DNA from 2 places in the Streptomyces sp. B21-105 genome. Region 2 is predicted to be linked to the other one. Evidence: riboswitches for the same ligand, from Rfam matches in the RefSeq annotation. Region 2 holds a riboswitch; the other holds the start of a gene.
What was found. A riboswitch is a leader RNA that binds a small molecule or an ion and turns the genes downstream of it on or off. The one in region 2 is predicted to bind glycine.

Region 1 (10,670 bases), 4.6 Mb from region 2:
GTCGGGCAGGCCGATGGGGTTGCGCGAGAGCTGGTCGGTGGACTTGAAGCCGGACAGCACGGCGTACACGAGGGGTACGGCCATCACCGCGCCGACGATCCCGAGGACCAGGTGCAGCGGCAGGGTCCTGCCGGTCCGGCGCGCGCCCCGCCCCGTCCCGGGCTTGGTGCCGGGGTCGGTCTTGGCGATGCTCACGAGCCGCCTCCTCGCATGGTCGTGGTGGCGCCCTGGAGGTCTCGGCGGAGCACGAACCGCTGATAGGCGAGGGCGAAGACGAGGCAGATGCCGAACATGACGACGCTGATCGCGCTGGCGTAGCCGACCTGGTAGCGCTTGAAGCCGTACTGGAACATGGTCACGGCCATCGTCTCGGAGTGGTGGTCGGGGCCGCCCGCGGTGACGACCCACACCAGGTCGAAGAGCTGGACCGCGCCGATGACCGACAGGAAGACGCTGATCCGCAGGGTCGGCGCGAGCAGGGGTAGCGTCACGTTGCGGAAGCGCTGCCAGGGCCCCGCTCCGTCGATCAGCGCGGCCTCCGTCAACTCGGCCGGGATGGACTGGAGTCCGGCGAGGTAGAGCATCATGTGGAAGCCGAAGTACTTCCATGTCATGACCAGGAAGAGGGTGGCCATGACGGTGGAGGGATCGGAGAACCACTGCCCGCCCACCCCGTCCAGTCCGACGGCGCCCAGCACGTGGTCGGCCAGGCCGTCGTCCGGGGCGAAGATCATGCTGAACAGCACGCCGGTGATCGCCTCGGAGAGGATGTACGGCGCGAAGAACAGCATCCGGTAGACGGCCCGGCCGCGAATCTTCTGGTTCAGGGCGACGGCGAGGGCCAGCGCGAACGGCAGTTGCAGCAGCAGCGAGAGGCCGACCAGGAGCAGGCAACGCCACAGGTCGCCGAGGAACACCGGGTCCTTGAAGAGCCGGGTGAAGTTGTCGCCGCCGACGAAGTTCTCGGGCATGCCGAAGCCGCCCCATCGGAAGAACGCGGCGTACACCGCGAACAGCATCGGCAGCAGCACGAGCGTGCCGAACAGCACCAGCGCGGGCACCTGGAAGCCGACGGCGGTGAGCCAGTGCAGGGCCCGTCGGCGGGCCCGCGCACGGCCCGCGACGACGGCCGGCGGCGCGGGCTCGACGTCCGGACCGCTGCGCTTGTCCGGGAGGAAGGTGGAGGTCATCGCCGGCTACTGCTCTTCCTTCGCGACCTTGGTGATCGACTCGCTGACCTGCTGGGGCGATTTCGAACCGGCGATCAGAGCGGCGACGCTGTCGTTGACCTCCTGGCCGAGGGCGGGCGCGTACGCCTGGTCGAGGTAGAGCTGGAAGCCGGTGGCGCCCTTCAACTGCGCCTGCACGGCCTTGATGTTCGGGTCGGTCAGGGCGCTCTCGGCGGCCGGGACGACCGGCAGCACCCCGGTCTTCTTGACGAGTTCGGTGTCGGTGGCGGCGGAGGCGAAGAACTTCAGGAAGTCGACGGCCGCCTGCGGGGCGTCCTTGCGCAGCGCGTGCCCGCCGCCACCGCCGAACACCTCGGTGATCACGCCTTTGCCGCCCTCGACCGCCGGGAACGGGAAGAAGCCGAGGTTCGCGCCGAGCCCCTTGCCCGCGTCGGCCTCCACGACCGGCGCCCACTGGCCCATGAGTTCCATCGCCGCCTTGCCGTTGCCGACGGCCGCGGCCTGGCCGGTCGGGCTGGAGTAGGCGGCGCCGAGGAAACCCTTCTGGAACGGTTGCAGATCGACGAGGTCCTGGAGGTGCTGTCCGGCCTGGACGAATCCGTCACCGGTGAAGTCCTTGTCGTCCCCGGCCTTCTGCAGGGCGTCGACGCCCGCGGTGCGCATCGCGAGGTAGGCCCAGTAGTACATGCCGGGCCACTTCTCCTTGCCGGCCAGCGCGAGCGGGATGATCCCGGCGGCCTTCAGCTTGCGCACCGCGTCGAGGAAGCCGCTCCAGGTGGTGGGCGGCGCGGTGACGCCGGCCTGCTTGAAGAGGGCCTTGTTGTACCAGAACCCGATCATGCCGATGTCGAACGGTATGCCGTAGGCCTTGTCGTCGAGCAGGTACGGCTGCCGGGCGACCGACAGCAGGCTCTCCCCCCAGTCCTTCGTGCGTTCCGTGAGGTTCTCCACCAGCCCCGCGTCGACCTGCTGCTTCAGGACCCCGCCGCCCCAGGTGTGAAAGATGTCGGGAAGCTTCCCGGAAGCGGTCAGCGCCGTCATCTTCGACTTGTAGGCGTCGTTCTCCAACTGGACGATCTTGACCTTCACCTTGGGGTTCTGCGCCTCGAACTGCTTGGCCAGTGCGGCCCATACGTCCTTGGTCGGCTGGGTGGTGGAGATGTTCCACCACTCGATGGTGGTCGTCCCCGACGACGACCCCCCGTCCGAGTCGCCGCCGCAGGCGCTCAGTGCCGTCATGCCCAGACCGGCCGCGGCGGAGGCCGCCAGGAAGCCTCGGCGGGAGAGTGCCGGGTCGCCCATCATGCGCTCCTTGTGAGATCGAAAGTTTCGAACCAGATCCAGAAAGGTTCGCTGCTGCCGCACCCTAGAGACACCCTCCGACGGGAGGCAACCCCTTGAACGCAGAGAATCCAGCGGCCCGTTCATCAAGGACCCCACGACAAAGCCTTCTCCGGGTCCGAAACATTCGGATCACCTGGCGAACGTTACGAAGTAGAGATCGGCGCGACACGATGGCCGAGAACCACCGCCTCGACGCGCGGGGCAACGCGCCTGAGGGCGGAGGAGGGCAGAGGGCATCACGCAAGCCGACGCAGACCGGGTCGTCACCGCCGGCACGCCGTCACCGCCGACACCCGGCACGTCCTGACGCGATTGACCCGCCGGGCCACCCCCGCGCCCCCCGCACCGCCCCCGGCCCTATCGTGACCGCATGCAGAGCTACACGATCGGCCAGGCGGCACGACTGCTCGGCGTCAGCCCCGACACCGCGCGCCGCTGGGCGGACGCAGGCCGGGTGGAGACTCATCGCGACGAGACCGGCCGACGTCTCGTGGACGGCAAGGCCCTCGCCGCCTTCTCCGTAGAACTCGCCGGATCGGCCGGCGCGGACGACACCGCCCCCTACACCTCGGCCCGCAACGCCTTCCCCGGCATCGTCACCGCGATCAAGCTCGGCGACGTGGCCGCCCAGGTGGAGATCCAGGCCGGCCCGCACCGCCTGGTCTCCTTGCTGACGAGGGAGGCCGTCGAGGAACTCGGACTCGAGGTCGGCATGGAGGCAACGGCCCGCGTGAAGTCGACAAACGTACACATCGACCGAGTGTGACCAAGGGCGACGCAAAGCGGGCATCCCCGCCATAAGGCCCTCGGGGCCGTACCGTTGACGCTCATGACCTTGAGCATCCGCAACCAGCTTCCCGGCACCGTCACCGCCGTCCACCCCGGCGAGGTCATGGCCCTGGTGAAGATCCGCCTCGACGGCGGGCAGCACCTCACGGCGGCCATCACCCTGGAGGCCTCGGAGCAACTCGCCCTCAGGCCCGGTGCCGCCGTCCACGCCCTGGTGAAGTCGACGGAGGTCTCCCTCGCCACCGGCCAGGTCGCCGGGCTCTCGATCCGCAACCGGTTGCCCGGCACGATCACCGGCCTCGCGCTCGGCTCGGTCATGGCCGCGGTGAAGATCACCGTGGACGGCGGCGAACTCACCGCGGCGATCACCAAGGAGGCCGCCGCCGACCTCGGTCTGTTCGTGGGATCCGACGTCATCGCGCTGATCAAGTCGACCGAGGTGTCCCTGGCGACGGCGTAGAACGACGAGGGGCCCCGTCCGTGACGGACGGGGCCCACACGCGCTGCGGCTCAGTCCTCGTACGCGTCCAGCGGCGGGCACGAGCAGACGAGGTTGCGGTCGCCGAAGGCCTGGTCGATACGGCGCACCGGCGGCCAGTACTTGTCGGCGGCGGACACCCCGGCGGGGAAGACCGCCTCCTCACGCGAGTACGCGTGGGCCCACTCGCCGCCGAGCGCGGACGCGGTGTGCGGGGCCCCGGCGAGCGGGTTGTCGTCGGCCGGCCAGGCGCCCGCGCCGACCTTCTCGATCTCCGCGCGGATCGCGATCATCGCGTCGCAGAACCGGTCGAGCTCGATCAGGTCCTCGGACTCGGTCGGCTCGATCATCAGCGTCCCGGCCACCGGGAACGACATCGTCGGCGCGTGGAAGCCGTAGTCGATGAGCCGCTTGGCGACGTCGTCCACCGTCACACCGGTCGCCTTGGTCAACGGGCGCAGGTCGATGATGCACTCGTGCGCCACCAGCCCGCCGGGCCCGTTGTAGAGCACCGGGTAGTGCGGCTCCAGCCGCTTGGCGACGTAGTTGGCGCTCAGTACCGCCACCTGCGTGGCTCGCTTGAGGCCCTCACCGCCCATGAGCCGCACGTACGCCCACGAGATCGGCAGGATGCCCGCGGAGCCCCACGGCGCCGCCGAGACCGGCCCCACGCCGGTCTCCGGCCCCGCGGCGGGCTGCAGCGGGTGGTTGGGCAGGTACGGCGCGAGGTGCGACCGGACTGCCACCGGCCCGACGCCCGGGCCGCCGCCGCCGTGCGGGATGCAGAACGTCTTGTGCAGGTTCAGGTGGGAGACGTCGCCGCCGAAGTGCCCCGGCTTGGCGAGCCCGACGAGCGCGTTCAGGTTGGCGCCGTCGACGTACACCTGGCCGCCGGCCTCGTGCACCTGGGCGCAGATGTCGGCGACGTGCTCCTCGAACACGCCGTGCGTCGACGGGTAGGTGATCATCAGCACCGACAGCTCGTCCCGGTACTGCTCGATCTTCGCGCGCAGGTCCTCGACATCGATCTCGCCGTCCTCGGCGGTCTTCACGACGACGACCTTCATGCCGGCCATCACGGCGCTCGCCGCGTTCGTGCCGTGCGCGGACGACGGGATGAGGCACACGGTGCGCTGCTCGTCGCCGTTGCCCCGGTGGTACCCGCGGACCGCGAGCAGCCCGGCCAGTTCGCCCTGCGACCCGGCGTTCGGCTGCAGGGACACCTTGTCGTACCCGGTGACCTCCGCGAGCCGCTCCTCGAGCTCCCGGATGAGCGTCAGATAGCCCTGGGCCTGCTCGGCGGGGGCGAAGGGGTGCAGCTGTCCGAACTCGGGCCAGGTGACCGGCTCCATCTCGGTGGTGGCGTTGAGCTTCATGGTGCACGAGCCCAGCGGGATCATGCCCCGGTCCAGCGCGTAGTCACGGTCGGCCAGCCTGCGCAGGTAGCGCAGCATCGCGGTCTCGGACCGGTGCCGCTGGAAGACGGGGTGGGTCAGGATGTCGTCGGTCCGCAGCAGCCCGGTCGGCAGGGCGTCCTCGACGGTCGCGTCGATCGACTCGATGTCGCCGTCCACCCCGAAGGCCGCCCAGACCGCGGCGACCTGGGCACGCGCGGTCGTCTCGTCACAGGAGAGCGCCACCCGGTCGGCGTCGACGAGGTGCAGGTTGACCCCGTGGTCCCGCGCGGCGGCGACGACCTCGGCGGCCTTCCCGCGCACCCGCACGGTCAGCGTGTCGAAGTACGCCCCGTGCACCACCTCGACGCCGCCGGCCTCGAGCCCCGCGGCGATGATCGCGGCGTACCGGTGTGTGCGCCGGGCGATCGCGCGCAGCCCTTCGGGGCCGTGGTAGACCGCGTACATCCCGGCCATCACGGCCAGCAGCACCTGCGCCGTACAGATGTTGCTCGTCGCCTTCTCGCGCCGGATGTGCTGCTCACGCGTCTGCAGTGCTAGCCGGTAGGCCTTGTTCCCGTCCGCGTCCACGGACACGCCCACGAGGCGGCCGGGCAGGCTCCGCGCGAACTTCTCGTGCACCGCCATGTAGCCGGCGTGCGGCCCGCCGAAGCCCATCGGCACGCCGAACCTCTGTGTGGTGCCGACCGCGATGTCCGCGCCCAGCTCACCGGGCGACTTCAGCAGTGTCAGCGCGAGCAGGTCCGCGGCGACGGTGACGAGCGCGCCGAGCCCGTGCGCCTGGTCGATGAGCGCCTTCAGGTCCCGCACGGCGCCGGACGCACCGGGGTACTGGACGAGCACGCCGTTGATCTCGCGCTCCGCGATCTCCGCCGGAATGCCGCCGCTCAGATCGGCGACGACGACCTCGACGCCGGTCGGCTCGGCACGCGTCTCGATCACGGCGATGGTCTGCGGCAGCGCGTCCGCGTCGATGAGGAAGAGGCCCTTCTTGTTCTTCCCCATACGCCGTGACAGCGTCATCGCCTCAGCGGCCGCCGTGCCCTCGTCGAGCAGCGACGCGCCCGAGGTCGGCAGACCCGTCAGTTCGGCGACCATCGTCTGGAAGTTCAGCAGCGCCTCGAGCCGGCCCTGGGAGATCTCCGGCTGGTACGGCGTGTAGGCGGTGTACCAGGCCGGGTTCTCCATGACGTTGCGCAGGATGACGGGCGGCGTGAACGTGCCGTAGTAGCCGAGGCCGATCATCGGGTCGAGCACCTGATTGCGGTCGGCCAGGGAGCGCAGCTCGGCCAGCACCTCGGCCTCGGTGCGGGCGCCCGGCAGGTCCAGCGCGTCGGCGTTCTTGATCACATCGGGGACCGCGGCGGCGGTGAGCTCGTCGAGCGAGCCGTAGCCGACGTGCGCGAGCATCTTGGCCCGCGCCTCCTGGTCGGGCCCGATGTGGCGCTGCTCGAAGGGGATTGCCTGCTCGAGCTCGGAGAGCGGAGTGCGATGGGCGGTCATTACGGAGGCCTCCTGGTCTGACACGACCTTCGAGGGTCACCACGGCGGGTACCCGGACGGCCTCCCCCTCTGTCATCTCAACCTGAGAGCTTCACCGGCCGCCAGCGGACGACCGGCTTTCACCGTCGGTGAGAGCGGACACCGTCGACGTCGTCGGCACCCGCCCTGCTTTCCAGAGTGACCTCGTCCGTGCGGTACGTGAGCCTGAGAGATTCCGGGGAGGATTTGCTCCTTCGGCGCCTCCGGTGGTCTCCGGAGGACTCTCCCGCACGGGGTCAGCAGCCGTTGCCAGACTACCAGCGAGGTCAACGGGCTTCTCGAGTGGCCGCTCGCCCCAATGTGCTCTTTTGTAGTCCATAGGGACGAGCTGCGACCAAGAGGAGGGCCCGTGCAGACCGACATCGATCCGCGCAACCTGATCGGCCGCAAGGCGTTCGACCGCAACGGGGCGAAGATAGGCACCGTCGACGAGGTGTATCTCGACGACGCGACCGGTGTGCCGGAGTGGGCCGCCATCCGCACCGGCCTGTTCTCCCGAGACGCCTTCGTCCCCCTGGAGCCCAGCGAGCTGGTCGAGGGGATCCTGCACATCCCGTTCGACCGCGCCCTGATCAAGGACGCCCCTGACTTCGGCGTGGGCCGCCACCTCTCCCCGGAGCAGGAACTCCAGCTCTACCACCACTACGGCCTGGACGTGGCGACCCCTCCGCCGCTCCCCGACCACGACTTCGGCCGCCTGGCGGGCACGGACGAAAGCTGACTCCCGCAGCCCCTGAGCCCCTGAGCCCCTGAGCCCCCGGACAGTCTCACTCTGTGCAACGGTCCGGCTCCGCTGAGAGTTCCCGCGTGCCCTCCGTCGCCTCCTCGTCCTCTCCCGGTCTTCGCCGCACCAGCGGCAGCGGGTCCGCCGGAGCCAGTTGCGGATCGTCGGTGCGGAACGTGCGCACCCGCCCCGGCTGCGACTGCGGCGTCTCGAACCGCACCGTGACCCGGCCCAGCCCACTTCCCTGCACCCATCCGTGTCCGAGCTCGGCATGCCGCACGTCGTGCCCCGGACGCCACTCGTGCTCGGCGTGGACAGCTGCCCGGGCCGGCGCCGGTTCCTCGGCGGCTGGCTCCTCCGCATGTCCCTCCGCGACCTCGTCCGCCCGCGCCCCCGCCGCCTGCGCGAACAGGTCCTCCTGCGTGAAGTCCGCCAGACCACTGACGCCCACCCCGAGCAGCCGCACACCGCCCGTGGTGTCCACGGAGCCCAGCAACCGGGCCGCCGCTTCCCTGATCACCGCCGGATCGTCCGTGGGCCCGCGCAGCGTCTCGGACCGGGTGAGCGTCGAGAAGTCGTACCGCCGCACCTTCAGCACGATGGTGCGGCCCGACAGACCGGCCTCCCGGAGCCGGCGCACACACCGGTCCGCGAGCCGTTGCACCTCCAGCTCCACCCGGACCCGGTCGTGGATGTCCACGTCGTACGTGTCCTCGACCGACACGGACTTGGTCTCCCGCTCGGCCACCACCGGCCGGTCGTCGCGCGCCAGCGCCATGGCGTGGAGCGCATGCCCGTGCGCCTTGCCCAGCAGCCGCACCAGCTCGTCCTCGCCGGCCTCCGCGATCTCGTCGACCGTGGTGATCCCGGCCCGCCGCAGATGGTCACCCGTGGCGGGGCCCACCCCCGGTAGCGTCCGCACCGGCATGGGCCCGAGGAGCTGCCGCTCGGTGCCGGGCTCGATGAGCACCAGGCCGTCGGGTTTCGCCTCCTCCGAGGCGATCTTCGCGAGCATCTTGCAGGAGGCCAGTCCCACCGAACCCGTGAGGCCGGTGACGGCCCGTATGTCCGTACGCAGTCTGGCACCGGCCAGCCGCGCCGAATCTCTGTCCCAGGCCGCCTCGCCGGCCTCCAGGTCCACGAAGGCCTCGTCCAGGCTCAGCGGCTCCACCAGCGGCGAAAGCGCCCTCAACAGCGCCATGACCTGCTCGCTGATCGACCGGTAGAAGGCGAACCGCGGCACGAGGTAGGCGGCGTTCGGCGCCAGCCTGCGCGCCTGGGCCATGGGCATCGCCGAGTGGACCCCGAAGACCCGCGCCTCGTAGGAGGCCGTCGCCACCACGCCGCGAGGCCCGAGACCCCCCACGACCACGGCCTTCCCGCGCAGACTCGGCTTGGACGCCTGCTCCGCCTGAGCGAAGAAGGCATCCATGTCGAGATGCAGGATCGTGGGCGCGTTTCTCACATGTCCGATGCTGCACCACGCCACTGACAACGACGCCGCACCACCGCCCCCGCGCCCGGGAGGAGGCGTCAGACCGCCCGGTTGCGCCTGCGCGCCAGCTCGTCCGCCGGATTGGGCCCGACGAGCGTCTCACCGGTGTCGACGCGCTCCCCGTGCAGCTGCGACAACGCGCTCTCGACGTCCCGCCACACCACGCCCACGGCGATCCCGAAGACGCCCTGACCGCCCTGGAGCAGTGCGTGGACCTCGTCCGGCGAGGTGCACTCGTACACCGTCGCACCGTCGCTCATCAGCGTCATCCGCTCCAGATCGCTGAACCCGCGCTCCCGCAGATGCCGCACGGCGCTACGGATGTTCTGCAGCGACACCCCGGTGTCGAGGAACCGCTTGACGATCTTCAGGACGACGACGTCGCGGAAGCTGTAGAGACGCTGACTGCCGGACCCGTGGGCGGGCCGCACACTCGGCTCGACGAGCCCGGTGCGCGCCCAGTAGTCCAGTTGCCGGTAGGTGATGCCCGCCGCCGCACAGGCGGTCGGACCGCGATAGCCGATCTGCTCGGACGCCATGGATGTCGCCCCTCCGCTGCTCGGCACGGCCGCCGGTCGCTGCGGAACGTGATCGGCCGCGCCGCTCTGCTGGGGATACCCCATTGCCGAGCGCGGCCAAGAGCTTGAGGGAGGGTACGGACCGCTTCCCCCGACACCGAGTCCGGGGGCACCCCCAGCCGTACCGTCGCCGCTGCTTCTCACGCCGACCTCCGTCCTAGACCTGCCTTCTCGACGGTAGGCAGTCGCCAGGGGTGCGTCAACGATCGCCACACTCGGCACGCCGAGTGATAATCACCCTAGGAGTGGTTTCCCGCACCTCACCGCGGGGAAAGGCTAGCCGAATGCGCTGAGAAGTGGCCGTAGGACGCTCTCAGTCGCCGCTGGCATTTGCCGAAGAAGGAGGGCCACTCCGCGCAGGTCGCCGGATGTGCGCGCCGCCCTCCCGCTCGGGCGGCTACTGGTTGCTGGTGCCGAAGTCCTCGGGCGAGATCTGGTCGAGGAACTCGCGGAACTTCTCCACCTCGTCCTCCTGCTCGTCCGGGATGGCGATCCCCGCGTCGTCGAGCACCGTGTCACTGCCGAAGATCGGCGTCCCGGTGCGCAACGCCAGCGCTATGGCGTCGGACGGGCGCGCGCTCACCTCGACGCCGCTGGCGAAGACCAGCTCCGCGTAGAAGACGCCCTCCCGCAGATCCGTGATGCGCACTTCGGTGAGCTCCTGGCCGACGGCTTCCAGCACGTCCTTGAACAGGTCGTGGGTCAGCGGCCGCGCCGGGGCCATGCCCTGTTGGGCGAAGGCGATGGCCGTCGCCTCCCCCGGTCCGATCCAGATGGGGAGGTAGCGGTCGCCTCCCACTTCGCGCAGCAGCACGATCGGTTGGTTGGAGGGCATCTCGACCCGGACACCTACGACATCGAGCTCGTTCACACAGCAACCCTAGGCCGTGCCCGGGACGTTTGGGTAGTCGGGCCGGGAAGGGCGACCGATCCGCCCGGGGCGAACCGCCCGCTCAGGGCAGGCGCACACCGAGCGCGGTCTGCACCAACGCCGCGTGCAGCCGGACCGCGAGCCCCGCGAGCTCCTTCGTGCGAGCCTCCGCGTGCGCCCGGGTCTGCGGGTTGCGGTGCCGCCTCAGCGGCGCGACCACCTGGTCGACGAGACCGGCTTCGCG
Region 2 (10,670 bases):
GGGGGTACGCGGACCAGCCGGCGATGATGACCTTGGGGCGGTGTTCCTTGGCGAGGCGTTCCACCTCGGCCATGTCGACCAGGCCGGCGCCGTCGACGTGGTAGGCGACCACGTCGAACTGCTTGCCGGAGAAGTTGAGCCGCATGCCGTGGGTGAGATGGCCGCCGTGGGCGAGGTCCAGGCCGAGGATGGTGTCGCCGGGCTGGGCCAGGGCGAACAGGGCGGCCTGGTTGGCGGAGGCGCCGGAGTGCGGCTGGACGTTGGCGTACTCGGCGCCGAAGAGGTCCTTGACCCGGTCGATGGCGATCTGCTCGGCGACGTCGACGTGCTCGCAGCCGCCGTAGTAGCGGCGGCCGGGGTAGCCCTCGGCGTACTTGTTGGTCAGGACCGAGCCCTGGGCCTCCATGACCGCGAGCGGCGCGAAGTTCTCCGAGGCGATCATCTCGAGCGTGGACTGCTGGCGGTTCAGCTCGGCGTCGACCGCGGCCGCGATCTCCGGATCGAGCTCGTGCAGGGACGTGTTCAGGACGGACATACGACTACGACTCCTCAGCCGGCGGTGTAGGCGGTGTACTCGTCGGCGGAGAGCAGATCGTCCGGCTCGCCCGTGACGCGTACCTTGAACAGCCACCCGCCCTCGAAGGGGGCGGAGTTCACCAGCGCCGGGTCGTCGACGACGTCCTGGTTGACCTCGGTGATCTCACCGGAGACCGGGGCGTACAGCTCGCTGACCGACTTGGTCGACTCCAGCTCGCCGCAGGACTCGCCCGCGGCCACCGTGGCGCCGGCCTCCGGAAGCTGGACGAAGACCACGTCACCGAGCGCGTTGGCCGCGTGCTCCGTGATGCCGACCGTCGAGACGCCGTCCTCGGCGACCGACAGCCACTCGTGCTCCTTGCTGTAGCGCAGCTGCTGGGGGTTGCTCATGGCCTGAATTCTCCTGTACGCGGGGGACTGCTGATGAAGGGGGACGGTCCAGGGGCCGGGCATGGCACGGGTGAGCGGTGCGAAGGTGCGCGCGGTCACCCGCGGCCCGGGCCCAGTGTCTACTTCTGGCGCTTGTAGAAGGGCAGCGCCACGACCTCGTACGGCTCGTGACTGCCCCGGATGTCCACGCCCACGCCCGGGGTGCCCGGCGCGGCGTGCGCGGCGTCGACGTACGCCATCGCGATCGGCTTGCCCAGCGTCGGGGACGGCGCCCCGGAGGTGACCTCGCCGATCACCTCGCCGCCCGAAACGACGGCGTACCCGGCGCGCGGGACGCGGCGGCCCTCGGCGACCAGGCCGACCAGGACGCGCGGCGGCTGCCGCTCGGCCAGCGCCGCCGCCTCGGCGAGCGCCGCACGCCCGACGAAGTCGCCCTCCTTCTCGAACTTCACCACGCGCCCGAGGCCCGCGTCGAAGGGGGTGAGGGAGAGGCTCAGCTCGTGCCCGTACAGCGGCATGCCCGCCTCCAGGCGCAGCGTGTCCCGGCAGGACAGACCGCACGGGACCAGCCCGACGCCCTCGCCGGCCTTGGTCAGCGCCTGCCACAGCTCGACGGCGTGCTCCGGCTTCACGAACAGCTCGAAACCGTCCTCGCCGGTGTAACCGGTACGCGCGATGAGCGCGGGGACGCCGGCGACGGTGCCGGGCAGGCCCGCGTAGTACTTCAGGCCGTCGAGGTCGGCGTCGGTGACGGCCGCGAGGATGCCGGGGGACTCCGGCCCCTGGACGGCGATCAGGGCGTAGGCGTCACGGTCGTCGCGGACCTCGACGTCGAACTCCTCGGCCAGGTTGCCCAACTCGTTCAGGACGTTCTGGGCGTTGGAGGCGTTGGAGACGATCATGTACTCGGCCTCGGCCAGCCGGTACACGATGAGGTCGTCGAGGATGCCGCCGTCCTCGGCGCAGATCATGGTGTAGCGGGCGCGGCCCACGCCCACCGCGGCGAGGTCGCCCACCAGGGCGAAGTTCAGGAACCCGGCCGCCTCCGGGCCGGTCACCGTGATCTCGCCCATGTGCGAGAGGTCGAAGAGCCCGGCCCGGGTGCGGACGGCGAGATGCTCGTCGCGTTCGGAGCCGTAGCGCAGGGGCATGTCCCAGCCGGCGAAGTCGGTCATCGTCGCGCCGAGCGAGCGATGCAGGGCATCGAGCGCGGTGTGACGGGGTGCGGTACTGCTCATCGGTCGTTCGTCTCCCAAGGCGACGGGGCCCTCCCGCGCGAACGGAAGCCGGGCGCGTGGGGGGACGGCGAGGTCGTTCCTCCCCATCTGTCATCGGAACCTGAGAGGTTCGCCATGACCACCGCTGTGAGCGGGGCGGGACATGGCTTGCACCGTGGGTGGGACCGCCTGTGACGGCGGCCCGCTTTTCAGATGTGCCTCGCCCGCGCGGTAACGGGGCCTGAGAGATTCAAGGGAGGGACTTGCTCCTTCGGCGCCCCAGCGGAACTGCTGCTGAGGACTCTCCCGCGCGGATTCAAACGGCCGGTATGCAGTTGGCGCGGCCATCATCGCACGGCCCGCCCCCGTCGTGGCAGGCCGGTTCTGTAACCGGCTTGTGTCGCCACGCGCACGAAAACGCGAGAGACCGCGCATTACCTTCTCTTTACGCTCGATGGGGATGAGTACTACCTGGCCCCAGGGGAGGACGATCACGGTGAAGAGGACTACCTCGGCGAGGACCACGGCCTTCGCGGCCGGCTCGGGTATCGCGACCGGGCCAGGGATCGCGGCCGGCTCGGGTATCGCGCTGCCCGCCCAGCCGGGCGCCCGGACCCGCGACGCGTGCTCCCGGCAGCCCGCACCCGTCGTCCGGGACCTGCGGGAGCGGGCCGGACGCAGTCCGCACCACCTGCTCTTCGGCCCGCGGGACCTGGTGGTCGTCACCGGTCTGCCCGGCAGCGGCAAGTCCACGCTGATGAGGCGCGCGGTGGACGGCGTCGGCGTCGACTCCCAGGACACCCGCGACCGCTGGGACGCCCGGATGCCCCGTTTCCTGCCCTACGCCCTCTACCGGCCGGCGGTCCGCCTCGCCCACTACGCCGGACTGCGCCGGGCGCTGCGCGCCGGCGGGGGCGTCGTGGTGCACGACTGCGGCACCCAGGCCTGGGTCCGCGACTGGCTGGCCCGCGCGGCGCGCCGCCGCGGCGGCGCCCTGCACCTGCTGGTTCTCGACGTCGGCGCGGACACGGCCCTGCGGGGCCAGCGCGAGCGCGGCCGAGGCGTCTCGCGGTACGCGTTCCTGCGGCACCGCCGCGCCGCCGCCCGTCTCCTGCGGTCGGTGGAGAAGGGCCGGCTGCCCGAGGGGTGCGGCTCCGCGGTCCTGCTCGACCGGGCCGCCGCCGACGTCCTGCGGCGCATCGGCTTCACGGGCTCGGGCTCGGGCTCGGGCTGAGGCCCGTGGGCCTCGCAGGCCGCGGCCCACCAGCTTCACGGGCTGATGCCCACAGCTTCACGGGCTGCGGCCCTTCGGTCTCACCGGCCGCGGCCCATCGGTGTCATGGGCAGTGGAGGGGCCGTCGGCACCCGCTAGCCTTTCAGTCACAGCAGAGTGAGCGGTTCTTAGCAGGCGGTAGGCAGATGGACTTCCCCCCGGCGGACTTCCCCGCGGACTTCCCGGCGCAGGCGCACCCCCATTCGCACGGCGGATGGCCCGGCAACGAGCTGGAGGAGGTGCTCTCCGCCTCCCTCGGTGTGCCGGGAGCCGGCGGCCGGATCGTGGAGGTGCTCGGCCGCAGCTTCGTCTGGGTGCCGCTACCCGGCGGCGGCGGCCCGCACAGCGGCCCCCTCGACCTGCCCACGGTGGAACTCGACGGCCAGGTGTACGTGCCGGTCTTCAGCTCCGAGGAGCAGTTCCGCCAGGTCGTCGGCTCGCACATGTCGTTCACCGTCGCGCCGGCCGTGGAGTTCGCCCGGGGGCTGCCGCCGCAGGCGGGCATCCTCGTCAACCCCGACGGCATGGTCGGCGTCCCGCTGCCGCCGCCCGCCGTGGCCGAGCTGTGCCGGGCCGGCCGCACCCCGCTGGACGGTCCGGCCACCGGCGGCCGGGTCCGCCTCTACGAACCGGACTGGCAGGACGACCCGATGGACTTCCTGGCCGCGGCCTCCGCGGAGTTCGAGGCCGTCGGCGTGGTCCGCACCGCCCGCCGCTGCCTGGCCGCGATCGAGACGGCGGACCCGGTGATGTTCGTCGGAGTCGAGCTCTCGCAGTGGGACGGCGACCTGCGCGCGCTTCCCCTGGAGGCCCTCGGCCGGGCCCTGACGACGGCGGCCGCACCCTGGCCGGTCAACCTGGTCCTCCTCGACGTCGCCCAGGATCCGGTCGGCGACTGGATGCGGGAGAGGGTCCGCCCCTTCTACTCCAGGCTTCACTAGACAGGTCCTGGCCGTGGGGCCGGGAAGCGGGCCGTCCGACGAGGCGCGGGGGCCCGCGCTCTCAACTGCTTGACCAGGCGGAGCGCCTAAGCTGGACTCCGACGCGGGGCAACTTCTCGAAGGGGCGATAAAAAGTGAGCGCTGGCACTGCCGCGACCGGCTCGGTCGAGCACATGCTGCGCCAGGTCACGCCCGGGCGCTACGACGCCTACGAGGCGCTCCTGCGCGCGCTCGCGACCCCCTCCTCGGGCCAGGTCTGGATGCTGCTGTGGCACGGGCAGGCGGGCTCCCCGGACGCCCAGTACGGAAACATGGAGGTCGAAGGGCACGGCTACGCGCCCTGTGTGACGTCCGCCCAGGAGCTCAGCGCCAGTGGCTGGAACCGCTCGTACGAGGTGGTCGACGGGCTGGACGTGGCCCGGACCCTCTACCCCGACCACTACGGCCTCTGGCTGAACCCGCACGCCCCCGGCGGCGGCGTCGGCATCCCGTGGCTGGATCTGCGCCGGATCGCCACCGGCCTGGAGCGTCAGCCCGCCGGGCCGCTCCGGCTGTCCGAGCCCGGCATCGAGATCCCGCAGTTCTACGCGCTCCTCGCGCAGAACGCCCACCGCGCCCAGGCGGTCCGCACGTTGCGCCGGGCCTGGGTGCAGCCGGCGCTGGGCGCGCCCTACCTGGCCATCGGGCTCGACGTGTACGACTCCTCCCCGCCGGCCGTGGACGCCGTGCGGGCGATGATGCAGCAGTCCATCGGCGCGGTGCCGGACGGGCTGCCGGTCTCCACGGTCGCGATGACCGACGACTACGACCCCGTCGTGATGTGGATGCGCGCCAACGCCCGCCCGTTCTACGACCGCGAGGCGCACGCCCCCGATCCGGCGCAGGGGCCGGGCGGCGGCTACGGTTTCCCGGGCCCGCGTCCCTACTGATCCCCCGCCGCTGATCGCCCGTCAGGCGCACACCGGCGTCGCGCGCGGGGCGGCACCCGCCGTCGGCCGCGCACGGGGCCTCGCACCGAGGGCCGGATGTGTTCCCGTTCTCCCGTGATGTGACGCCGCGCACATCTGAAGCACGTGCCGTCGCTCTCCGGAAGTCGGCGCGCGACGTTCGGGTAACGGAATGTGCAGGTCGGCATCACGGTTGCGCATACTTTCGCCGTCAGATCTGGCGTGTGATCGCGCATGCGTTGAAGACTCGCCTCTCAGACGCGAGGTCGTCGATCCTGTGAGAGTGCCCATCGGCAGCAATCCGGGGTCGACTGGACAGTTGGGCCGCACTCATCGGCGCCGGCCGCGTCGCAGGCAGTAAATGAACCAAGCCGCCGACAGCGGCGGACAAAGGCCGGTCACCGCCGGCGAGAGGGGTCGGGTCACCGTGACCGCACCGATCGAGACCACCGGGTCGGCAACCGAGGTGCAGCCCGAGGCTGTACTCGCGGGTGTCGATAAGGGGCAGATCGAGGGCCGTTCCCTGGGGCAGATCGCCTGGTCCCGCTTCAAGAAGGACAAGGTCGCCGTGGCCGGCGGGGTCATCGTGATCCTGCTGATCGTGCTCGCGCTCCTCTCGCGTCCGATCCAGGCCCTGTTCGGCCTGGACCCCAACGCCTTCAACCAGGATTTGATCGACCCCAACACGTCGATCCCCCAAGGGGGCTTCGGCGGCATGAGCGGGGAGCACCCGCTCGGCGTGGACCCCAAGTTCGGGCGTGACATCGCCACCCGCATCCTGGAGGGCTCCTGGGTGTCGCTGGTCGTGGCCTTCGGGGCGACGATCCTGTCGAACACCATCGGCGCGGTCCTCGGAGTGGTCGCCGGCTACTACGGCGGGCGGGTCGACTCGATCATCAGCCGGCTGATGGACACGTTCCTCGCCTTCCCCCTCCTGCTCTTCGCCATCGCCATCTCCGCCACGCTGCAGGGCGGCGCGTTCGGCATGGAGGGACTGCCGCTCCACATCACGGTGCTCATCTTCGTCATCGGCTTCTTCAACTGGCCTTACCTGGGACGCATCGTCCGCGGCCAGACGCTCGCCCTGCGGGAACGCGAGTTCGTGGACGCGTCCCGGGGGATGGGCGCCAAGGGGCCGTACATCCTGTTCCGGGAGCTGCTGCCCAACCTGGTCGGCCCGATCATCGTCTACTCGACGCTGCTCATCCCGACCAACATCCTCTTCGAGGCCAGCCTGAGCTTCCTGGGCGTCGGCATCCAGCCCCCGCAGGCGTCGTGGGGCGGCATGCTCAACGAGGCGGTCGACTTCTACCAGGTCGATCCGCAGTACATGATCGTGCCCGGTCTCGCCATCTTCGTGACCGTGCTGGCGTTCAACCTGCTCGGCGACGGTCTCCGTGACGCTCTCGACCCGCGCAGCCGCTGACGTGCAGCCGCAGCGAGAGTCCGACAGATTTCCATCAACAAAGGGGAAGCAGACCATCATGCGAAGGTCAGGGCTGGCCGCGATTGCGGCCATCGGCAGTGTGAGCCTGTTGCTCGCCGGTTGCAGCAAGGCCGATGACAACAACACGGACAAGGGCGGCAAGTCCGCCGGGGCCGACGCGGCCACGAAGGGCGTTGTCAACGCCTCCACCCAGAAGGGTGGGACGGTCACGTACGAGTACTCCGACGTGCCGGACTCCTTCGACCCGGGCAACACGTACTACGCGTACATGTACAACCTCAGCCGCGTCTACGCGCGTCCGCTGATGACCTTCCAGCCCGGCGCGGGCGAGGAGGGCAACAAGCTGGTCCCCGACCTCGCGGCGAGCGCCGGCGTGCCCACCGACGGCGGCAAGACCTGGACGTACAAGCTGCGGCCGGGCCTGAAGTACCAGGACGGCACGGCGATCACGTCCAAGGACGTGAAGTACGCCGTCGAGCGCTCCAACTTCGCGCGTGACGTACTGTCCCTCGGCCCGAACTACTTCCAGCAGCTCCTCGTGGGCGGCGAGGCGTACAAGGGTCCGTACAAGGACAAGAAGGGTCTCGCGTCCATCGAGACGCCGGACGACACCACGATCGTCTTCAAGCTGAAGTCGGCGTTCCAGGAGTTCGACTACCTGGTCGCGACGCCGCAGACCGCGCCGGTGCCCGAGGCCAAGGACAAGGGCGTCGACTACGTCAAGAACATCGTGTCCTCGGGCTCGTACAAGTTCGAGAGCTACGAGGAGGGCAAGCAGGTCACCCTCGTCCGCAACGAGAACTGGGACCCGAAGTCCGACCCGCTGCGCAAGCAGTACCCGGACAAGATCGTCGTCAAGCTCAAGGTCAACCCCGAGACGATCGACCAGGACGTCCAGGCCGGCGACGCGATCGACCTCGGCGGCACGGGCGTGCAGGCCGCGACCCAGGCGAACGTGGTCACCAAGCCGGACCTGAAGGCCAACACCGACAACACCTACGGTGGCCGCCTCGTCTACCTGGCGATCAACACCAAGGTCGCGCCGTTCGACAACGTGGCCTGCCGCAAGGCCGTGCAGTACGCCGTCGACAAGGTCTCGGTGCAGACCGCCGAGGGCGGCCCGATCCGCGGTGACATCGCCACCACCGTCCTCCCGCCGGACATCCCGGGCTACGCGAAGGCGGACGCCTACGCCACCGACGGCAACAAGGGCGACGTGACCAAGGCCAAGGAGCAGCTCAAGGCCTGCGGCAAGACGGCGATCACCACGAACATCACCGCGCGCAGCGACCGTCAGCCGGAGATCGACGCGGCCACCGCGATCATCAACTCGCTGAAGCAGGTCGGCATCAACGCCAGCCTGAAGCAGTACCCGTCGGGCAAGTACTTCACCGACTACGCGGGCGTCCCGGCGTTCAACAAGAAGAACAACGTCGGCCTGATGATGATGCAGTGGGGCGCCGACTGGCCGGGCGGCTACGGCTTCCTGCAGCAGATCCTGAACGGCGCCGCCATCGGCGCGTCCGGCAACACCAACCTGTCGGAGCTGAACGACCCCGAGGTGAACGCGAACCTCGCCAAGGCGATCGGCACGCAGGACGCGACCCAGCGCAACGCCATCTACACGCAGATCGACAAGAAGGTCATGGACGAGGCGGCCCTCGTGCCGCTGACCTACTTCAAGGTCCTGCTGTACCGCCCGGCGAACTACACCAACCTGGTGTCGACGGCGGCCTTCAGCGGTCAGTACGACTACCTCAACATCGGCACGACCAAGAAGTAGCCCCGGAAGGCAGGTGAAGGCATTGGTGCCCGCGGGCTTCACAGCCCGCGGGCACCAGGCCGATCCCCGTGATCTCGTACATCCTCCGTCGGACGTTCGCGGCAGTGCTCCTGCTGCTGGTCGTCACCGCGGTGACCTTCGCCATCTTCTTCCTGCTGCCACGGCTCGCCGGCCAGACGGCCGACCAGCTGGCCCAGCAGTACATCGGGAAGAGTCCGTCGGCGGCGGACATCGCTGCGGTCAAGCGCAACCTCGGTCTTGACGACCCGGTCTACCTCCAGTACTGGCACTTCATCAAGGGTGTCGTGACCGGTGCCACTTATGACCTGGGGCCCACAACCGCGCACTGCGACGCGCCGTGCTTCGGGTACTCCTTCAAGACCCACCAGGCGGTCTGGCCGCAGCTCACCTCCCGCCTTCCGGTGACGGGGTCACTGGCCGTCGGCGCCGCCCTGATGTGGCTCGTGGGAGGTGTGGTGGCCGGCGTGATCTCCGCGCTCAAGCCGCGCTCGTTCCTCGACCGTACCTTCATGGGCATCGCGCTCGCCGGTGTGTCGCTCCCCATGTTCTTCACGGGCAGCCTGGCGATCCTGCTCTTCACCTACCAGTTCCCGATCTTCGGTCGCACCTATGTGCCGTTCACCGAGAACCCGGCGCAGTGGGCCAACACGCTGTTCCCGGCGTGGTGTTCGCTCGCCCTCCTCTACTCCGCCATCTACGCGCGGCTCACCCGCTCGGGCATGCTGGAGACGATGAACGAGGACTTCATCCGCACGGCCCGCGCCAAGGGCCTGCGGGAGCGCAGGGTGGTCGCACGGCACGGTCTGCGGGCCGCGCTGACGCCGATCATCACCGTGTTCGGCATGGACCTCGGTCTGCTGCTCGGCGGTGCGCTGATCACCGAGTCGGTCTTCTCGCTGCACGGCGTCGGTGAGTACGCGGTCAAGGCCATCTCGGACAACGACCTGCCGCCGATCCTCGGCGTCACCCTGCTCGCCGCCTTCTTCGTCGTCATCGCAAATTTCCTGGTGGACCTGCTCTACGCGGCCGCCGACCCGCGGGTGAGGCTCTCGTGACCGAACTGTCCAAGACCGGCGCCGCCGTGGGCGAGCCGACCGTCTCGTCCTCGAGCCGGCCGAGCGCGTTCCTCGACGTACGCGACCTCAAGGTGCACTTCCCGACCGACGACGGCCTGGTCAAGTCCGTCGACGGGCTCAGCTTCCAGGTGGAGAAGGGCAAGACCCTCAGCATCGTGGGCGAGTCGGGCTCCGGGAAGTCCGTCACCTCGCTGGCGATCATGGGCCTGCACCGGCTCGGTGCGCGCGGCAAGAACGTGCGGATGTCCGGCGAGATCTGGCTCGACGGCAAGGAGCTGGTCTCCGCCGACCCGGACGAGGTGCGCCGGCTGCGCGGCCGCGAGATGGCGATGATCTTCCAGGACCCGCTGTCCGCGATGCACCCGTACTACACGATCGGCAACCAGATCGTGGAGGCGTACCGCGTCCACCACGACGTCAGCAAGAAGGCCGCCCGCGCGCGGGCGATCGAGATGCTCGACCGGGTCGGCATCCCGGAGCCCGCCAAGCGCGTGGACGGCTACCCGCACGAGTTCTCCGGCGGTATGCGCCAGCGCGCGATGATCGCGATGTCGCTGGTCAACAACCCCGAGCTGCTCATCGCGGACGAGCCGACCACCGCGCTCGACGTGACCGTCCAGGCGCAGATCCTCGACCTCATCCGGGATCTGCAGAAGGAGTTCGGCTCCGCGGTCGTCCTCATCACCCACGATCTCGGCGTGGTCGCCGAGATCGCCGACGACGTCCTGGTGATGTACGGCGGCCGGTGCGTGGAGCGCGGCCCGGTCGACGAGATCTTCGAGAAGCCGCAGCACCCCTACACCTGGGGCCTGCTCGGCTCGATGCCGCGCATCGACCGTGAGACCTCCGAGCGGCTCATCCCGGTGAAGGGCCAGCCGCCGAGCCTCATCAACGTCCCGTCGGGCTGCGCCTTCAACCCCCGCTGCCCGTACGCGGACGTGCCCAAGGGTGATGTCACCCGCACCGTGCGCCCCGAGTTGCAGCAGGTCGGCGGCGGGCACTGGTCCGCCTGTCACCTCTCGTCGGAGGACCGTACGC

Region 1: another riboswitch for glycine. It lies ahead of gcvP (aminomethyl-transferring glycine dehydrogenase); the one in region 2 lies ahead of gcvT (glycine cleavage system aminomethyltransferase GcvT).

What each region holds. Positions count from the first base shown of each region.
Region 1 is NZ_JARUMJ010000001.1:1,810,911-1,821,580, forward strand. It holds gene QA802_RS08105 (carbohydrate ABC transporter permease) at 1-84, opposite strand, end outside; gene QA802_RS08110 (carbohydrate ABC transporter permease) at 192-1,190, opposite strand; gene QA802_RS08115 (extracellular solute-binding protein) at 1,197-2,492, opposite strand; gene QA802_RS08120 (TOBE domain-containing protein) at 2,905-3,300, shown strand; gene QA802_RS08125 (TOBE domain-containing protein) at 3,364-3,783, shown strand; gene gcvP (aminomethyl-transferring glycine dehydrogenase) at 3,834-6,719, opposite strand; glycine riboswitch at 6,902-6,997, opposite strand; gene QA802_RS08135 (PRC-barrel domain-containing protein) at 7,108-7,479, shown strand; gene QA802_RS08140 (DNA polymerase IV) at 7,526-8,947, opposite strand; gene QA802_RS08145 (MerR family transcriptional regulator) at 9,016-9,699, opposite strand; gene QA802_RS08150 (bifunctional nuclease family protein) at 9,953-10,426, opposite strand; gene ftsR (transcriptional regulator FtsR) at 10,509-10,670, opposite strand, start outside.
Region 2 is NZ_JARUMJ010000001.1:6,417,564-6,428,233, forward strand. It holds gene glyA (serine hydroxymethyltransferase) at 1-535, opposite strand, end outside; gene gcvH (glycine cleavage system protein GcvH) at 550-927, opposite strand; gene gcvT (glycine cleavage system aminomethyltransferase GcvT) at 1,047-2,165, opposite strand; glycine riboswitch at 2,243-2,363, opposite strand; glycine riboswitch at 2,364-2,463, opposite strand; gene QA802_RS29050 (AAA family ATPase) at 2,605-3,378, shown strand; gene QA802_RS29055 (enhanced serine sensitivity protein SseB) at 3,564-4,358, shown strand; gene QA802_RS29060 (enhanced serine sensitivity protein SseB C-terminal domain-containing protein) at 4,532-5,287, shown strand; gene QA802_RS29065 (ABC transporter permease) at 5,733-6,731, shown strand; gene QA802_RS29070 (ABC transporter substrate-binding protein) at 6,790-8,535, shown strand; gene QA802_RS29075 (ABC transporter permease) at 8,604-9,611, shown strand; gene QA802_RS29080 (ABC transporter ATP-binding protein) at 9,608-10,670, shown strand, end outside.